DNA from 2 places in the Clostridium sp. AWRP genome. Region 2 is predicted to be linked to the other one. Evidence: riboswitches for the same ligand, from Rfam matches in the RefSeq annotation. Region 2 holds a riboswitch; the other holds the start of a gene.
What was found. Region 2 has a riboswitch for S-adenosylmethionine ahead of DMR38_RS01925 (methionine ABC transporter ATP-binding protein). Riboswitches for the same ligand answer to the same signal wherever they lie in the genome.

Region 1 (3,425 bases), 280 kb from region 2:
ATTTAATATGCATCTTCTAGGTAGCCCATAGGATATATTGCTTACTCCAAGAGTAGTCTTTACTCCGAATTGTTCCTTTAAAATTTTTATGGCCTTTATTGTCTCAAGAACTTCCCTTTGTTGGGCAGATGCAGTTAACGTAAGACAATCAACTATTATGTCCTTTCTCTTGATGCCATAGTTTTCGGCAGTTTTGATTATCTTCTCTGCAATCTTTACCCTACCCTCTGCAGTATCAGGTATCCCGTTTTCATCTATAGTTAAGGCTATAACACAGCCTCCATACTTCTTTACTATTGGAAATACTTCTTCCATGCACTTTTTTCTACCATTTACTGAATTTATTATAGGTTTACCGTTATAAACTCTAACTCCAGCCTCCAAGACTTTAGGATTTGGACTATCTATATCTATAGGCAATTGTACTACTTTTTGTATTGCCTTTACTGCTTCTTTCATAGCCTGAACTTCATTAATCTCAGGTAATCCTACATTAAGCCCAAGTATATGTGCTCCTTCTTCTTTTTGCTGTACTGCTTCTTTCTGTATAAAACCTACCTTTCCTTCCTTAAGCTCTTTCTTATAAATATCTCTACCTGTAGGATTAATTCTCTCTCCTATAAACTTTATTCTATTACCTAGGAACACAGTATCCCTGGCTGAACACACTGCGGTATAATTTTTTTCTTTTATGTCTAAAGGTACTATATTTTTCAAGCTTTTTACCATAGTTTTTATAAATTCAGGACTTGTTCCGCAGCATCCTCCAAAAAACCTAACTCCTTTTTTTGCCATAACCACTACATTTTCTGCAAATTCATCTGAAGTTATGTCATAAATCGTATTTTCGCCATCATACTTTGGGAGTCCTGCATTAGGCTGAACTATAATGGGTATAGAAGAATACTTTAAGATTTCATCTACAATATGTTGCAATTCTCCTGGTCCCAAGGAACAATTCACTCCAAGGGCATCCACCCCCAACGATTCAAGTACAAATACCATAGTCTTGGGATCTGTTCCCATTAGAGTTCTTCCATCCTGCTGGAAAGTCATTGTACAAAATATTGGAAGAGAACTATTTTCTTTTGCTGCAAGAATAGCTGCCTTTGCTTCGTACAAATCAGACATAGTTTCTATTAGAATTATATCTGCTCCCGCTTTTTCCCCTATAATAACCTGACTTTTAAATAATTCATATGCAGATTCAAAACTTAAACTCCCTGTAGGCTCCATAACCTGTCCTGTAGGTCCTATGTCAAGTGCTACTAATTTATCCTTTGCCTCTTCCTTTGCAATTTTTACTCCAGCTGTAATTACATCTTTTATTGTATAATCAGAAGAACTATACTTAAGTTCATTGGCACCAAAAGTATTTGTTATTATGATATCTGATCCTGCATTTAAATATTCCCTATGTACTTTTCTTATAATCTCTGAATTTGTTATATTTAATGTTTCTGGAAGTTCACCTACTTTAAGTCCTTCTCTTTGAAGCATGGTTCCCATAGCTCCATCAAAAAAAACAAATTTGTTGTTAAACTTATTTAATAAATCTTTAAATAACATTCGCTGCACTCCTTTTTCAAATACAAGTTTCATGTTCAAATTATTTAATTCATTACTTCTTGTATAAAATTTTAAACTTTAAACAAATTTTCTACAATACATCAAATTATTTAATATTTCATAATTGTATAAATATACATTAATATTATTCAAAATTAATATTTATTTGCTCACTAACTATTAATTTTTCATTTTTGACTATTAACTGAAAAAGTTGCCCTTCAATCAGAAAAGCAACTTTAAATTTGACAAAATCAACTTTCCTTATCTTTCAGAATTTATTTTATTCTGCAGGAATTAGCACCGATGCACTTTAGTGCCGGTTGTTGGGTTTCACTGGGCCAGTCCCTCCACCTCTCGTGATAAAAGTGCTTTAATATTAATACTTTAACTATCAATTGTCAATACTATTTATATCATTATTTTATTATAATTCGTAATATAAATGAATCTTACTTAGTGGGACAAGCAGACATATCAAATCTTTGATTTGATGATAGTCGCTTTCACAGAGTGCGTAGGTAGCTATTAGATAAAATTTCCCAAATATTTTTCTATTGACAAATCTTATCTATGTCTGGTATGATTTTCTCAATCGAATACGGAACTTCTTATCCAGAGCGGCAGAGGGACTGGCCCTATGATGCCCAGCAACCTGAATGATCATTTTCATTCAACGGTGCTAATTCCAGCAGGTGTTAACCTGAAAGATGAGAAGCATGAAGATAGAATCTTCTTGTAACTTATCTTACAAGAAGATTTTTTTATTCTGCCAGGTTATAGAAGTTTCGTCCAAAATATTAAAAAAGTATTAGGAGGAATAAACAATGAGTAAAGAAAGAAAATTAGGATTTGAAACATTACAAGTACATGCAGGTCAGGTGCCTGACCCAACTACAGGTGCAAGAGCAGTTCCAATCTATCAAACTACATCCTTTGTATTTAAAGATGCCGATGAAGCCGCAGACTTTTTCCAGCTAAAAAAACCGGGAAATGTTTATGCCAGAATAATGAACCCAACAGAAGATGTATTCGAACAAAGGGTAGCAGCACTTGAAGGCGGCAGTGCAGGTCTTGCTACATCTTCCGGACTTGCAGCAATACTTTATGCTGTATTAAATGTAGCAAGTGCAGGAGATAATATAGTTGCAGCTAGCACACTTTACGGTGGAACTTATGAATTGTTTTCCGTAACCTTAAAAAAGTTAGGAATTGATGTAACTTTTGTAGATCCTGATGATCCTGAAAATATCAGAAAGGCTATTACAGATAAAACTAAAGCAGTTTATGCAGAAACAATAGGTAACCCTAGAATAAATGTTTTGGATATAGCAGCTGTAGCAAACATAGCTCATAAAAACAAAATTCCTCTTATCATAGATAATACTTTTGGAACTCCATATCTGGTAAGACCCATAGAATATGGTGCAGATGTAGTTGTCCATTCTGCAACTAAGTTTATAGGTGGACACGGAACTACTTTAGGCGGAATTATAGTAGATGGTGGAAAATTTGACTGGGCAGCAAGCGGAAAATTTCCTGACTTTATAACACCTGATGAAAGCTATAATGGACTTGTATACGCAGATCTTGGACCTACAGCTTTTGCTACAAAAGCCAGAGTACAACTTTTAAGAAACACAGGGGCAACACTAAGTCCACAAAGTGCTTTTTATTTCTTACTTGGGCTTGAATCGCTTTCTCTTAGAGTAGAAAGACATGTAGAAAACACACGAAAAGTAGTTGAATTTTTAAGTAAACATCCAAAAGTTGCATGGGTAAACTATCCTGAACTTGATGGAAGTCCATACAAAGAATTAGCTAAGAAATACCTTCCAAAAGGAGCAGGTTCAATA
Region 2 (3,425 bases):
ATTTTTTTATGGTATGGTAATTCTATTTTAGCCATTCTAATTTCCTCCCATAAATATATTTTTAAAGTGATTCTACAATAATTACTTTATCAAACAAATAATTATTTGTTAAGCTTTTTATATATAAGATTTCCTATAGTTTGAAGTACCTGGACAAAAATTATGAGTATTATTACAGTGTATACCATTATGTCAGTCTGAAATCTATAATATCCATACTTTACTGCCACATCTCCAAGTCCACCTCCACCTACTGTACCTGCCATAGCTGAACATCCAACTACGCTTATTACAGTAAGTGTTATACCAAGCACTATAGATGGAAGTGCTTCTTTAATCATAACTTTAAATATTATCTGCATATTACTTGCGCCAAAAGACTTTGCAGCTTCTATTATTCCCGGGTCTATCTCTTTAAGTGAAGATTCAATTACTCTCGATGCAAAAGGTGCTGCTGCTATTGTAATAGGAACTATTGCTGCTGTTGTACCTATGGTTTTTCCAACAATAAGTTTTGTAAAAGGAAAAATTGCTATCATAAGTATTATAAAAGGAAATGATCTCAATAAATTTACTATTGCATCCAGTATCTTGTATACCACTTTATTAGGCTTTAATCCACCAGGTTCAGTTACAACTAGCAAAATAGCAGGTATAAATCCTATAATTACTGCAAGTATTGTAGAAACTATAACCATATAAAATGTTTGTCCAATAGCAGGAAGTAGTATTTCTTGAAATGTTTCACTAAATCCCATGTTTACTCTACCTCCCAATTAACATTTTTTGAAGAAAGATAATCGCATATACTTTCCTTATCTTTATCATTTACATTTATAACCAGACTTCCTAAAACATCACTGCGAAATCTTTCAAGTTTTCCCCATACTATAGAAAATTTTATGTTCAAATCTATAGCCATAGAGGTTATCAAATTATCCTGGCTTATTTCCTTAGGAAAGAATATTCTTATGTTTATACCTTCATCCGGAAGTAAACTATCATTTCCAAGCAGCTTCTTTAGATTTTTCCCTGGTTTTAAAAATATTTCTTCTACATTTCCCGAAGTTTTTATTTCACCTTCATCAATAATGGCAATTTTACTGCATATTTCTTTTATAACCTCCATCTGATGAGTTACTACTACTATAGTTATTTTAAATTCATTGTTTATTTTTCTTAAAAGCTCAAGTATTGACTTTGTAGTATTTGGATCAAGGGCAGATGTAGCTTCGTCACAAAGAAGTATACTTGGATTTAGTGCCAAAGCTCTTGCAATAGCTACTCTTTGTTTTTGTCCGCCGCTTAATTCAGAGGGCATGCTCTTTGCTTTATCACTAAGGCCTACTAAATTTAGCAATTCCTTTACCCTTGTTTTTATTTTACTTTTTTCTAATCCCCAGACTTCAAGCGGAAGTGAGATATTATCATATACATTTTTTCTGTTTAACAAATTAAAATTTTGAAATATCATTCCCAGGTTTTTTCTAAAAGTCCTTATTTCTTTACCTTTTAAGTCTTTTACTTCTTTATCCATTACCTTTATGCTTCCTGTGTCATAGCTTTCAAGACCATTCAAGCACCTTAAAAGCGTAGATTTTCCAGCACCACTGTGACCAACTATTCCAAATATTTCACCTTCTTGTATATGAAGATTTATACTTTTCAGCACACTTTTATTGTTAAAACTTTTGCCTACATTATTAATATCTATCAATCTTCTTTAACCTCCCATATCAATTTTAAGAAAAAATAAAAGCCCGAGAAAAATCTCAGACTTGGTTAACTCAAAATTTCTCTCATCTTTCAGCTCTCGCTGCAGGATTTAGCACCATTATACACTGTACTGGTTGCTGGATTTCATAGGGCCCGTTCCCTCAATCACTCTTGATAAGTTCAAGATTTATATTCAATTATGATTTTAATTATAGACGTGACCATTTATTATGTCAATACATCCTATCTAAAAATGTTATAATTGTCTTAACTCAAAAACTCTGGAGGAATACCTATGAACAAAAATATAAACATTTTAATAGTAGAAGATGATACAGATATAAATAAGTTATTATGCAGAATACTAGAAAAAAACAATTACAATGTCCGTAGGGCATTTTCAGGTACCGAAGCTGAAATGTGTATTGAAAAATATGACTTTCAGCTAGTCTTACTTGATTTGATGCTACCTGGCATTACAGGAGAAAAGCTTATAGAAAAAATACGAAAGATTAAAACTATGCCTGTCATTGTAATATCTGCAAAAACAGCTCAAGAAACAAAAATTGAAGTCTTAAAACTAGGAGCAGATGATTTCATATCAAAACCTTTCGATGTAGAAGAAGTACTGGCAAGAGTTTGTGCCCAACTTAGAAGGTATATGATATTTTCAAACTCAAATGAAAAACAAAACATATTAACCTATAAAAATATGACCTTAGACCGGGAAAATCACAAAATTTTTATAAATTCTCAGGAAGTAGTATTAACTATAAGGGAATTTTGTATACTAGAACTTCTAATGTCTTACCCCAAAAAAGTATTTACAAAAGCTAATTTATTTGAACATGTATGGAAAGACAAATTTATAAGTGATGATAACACCATAAATGTGCATATGAGCAACCTTCGCTCCAAAATAGCTAAAATTGACCCGGACACAGAATACATACATACTGTTTGGGGAATAGGTTTTAAGATGAAAGATTAAACTTAATGATTTCTTAAGTTTTTCTTTAATGTATCTTGCTGATTTTGTTCTAATATAAAATCAACAAGAAAACGGAGGTTGATATCATGAATAATTTAGTGCTTCATACAAAAAATCTTACTAAAAAATACAAAAATCACAAGGCACTTGATAATGTAAATATTAAAATAAGTAAAGGTGACATATACGGTCTTGTCGGCAAAAATGGCGCTGGCAAGACAACCCTTATGAGAATAATAACAGGTCTTTCTTTGAAAGATAACGGTGAAATAGAATTATTTTCAAGAACCAGCAAAGACGAATTAAACAAAGAGCGAATGAGAACAGGCTGCATAATAGAAACACCCAGCTTTTTTCCTTACCTCTCAGGCAAAAAAAATCTTGAATACTATAGAATTCAAAAAGGAATTCCTGAAAAAGACTGTGTGGATAAAGTGCTTAATATAGTGGGTCTTTCAGATACAGGTAATAAAAAATTCAAACATTATTCTCTTGGCATGAAGCAGCGTCTTGGCCTGGCCCTAGCTTTAATTGCAAGTCCAGATTTTTTAATTTTAGATGAACCTATAAATGGTCTTGATCCTGTTGGAATAGTAATGTTTAGAGATATATTAAAAAAATTAAACAGAGAAAAAAATACAACTATATTAATTTCAAGCCACATTTTGGGAGAACTTTCTCAGCTTGCTACTACTTATGGCTTTATAGATAATGGGAA

Region 1: another riboswitch for S-adenosylmethionine. It lies ahead of DMR38_RS03165 (homocysteine S-methyltransferase family protein); the one in region 2 lies ahead of DMR38_RS01925 (methionine ABC transporter ATP-binding protein).

Annotation. Positions count from the first base shown of each region.
Region 1 covers NZ_CP029758.2:695,622-699,046, reverse strand. Annotated here, with positions in the region: gene DMR38_RS03165 (homocysteine S-methyltransferase family protein) at 1-1,569, opposite strand, end outside; SAM riboswitch class I at 1,831-1,938, opposite strand; SAM riboswitch class I at 2,178-2,286, shown strand; gene DMR38_RS03160 (O-acetylhomoserine aminocarboxypropyltransferase/cysteine synthase family protein) at 2,397-3,425, shown strand, end outside.
Region 2 covers NZ_CP029758.2:416,493-419,917, reverse strand. Annotated here, with positions in the region: gene larA (nickel-dependent lactate racemase) at 1-35, opposite strand, end outside; gene DMR38_RS01930 (methionine ABC transporter permease) at 102-758, opposite strand; gene DMR38_RS01925 (methionine ABC transporter ATP-binding protein) at 761-1,717, opposite strand; SAM riboswitch class I at 1,797-1,897, opposite strand; gene DMR38_RS01920 (response regulator transcription factor) at 2,012-2,707, shown strand; gene DMR38_RS01915 (ATP-binding cassette domain-containing protein) at 2,794-3,425, shown strand, end outside.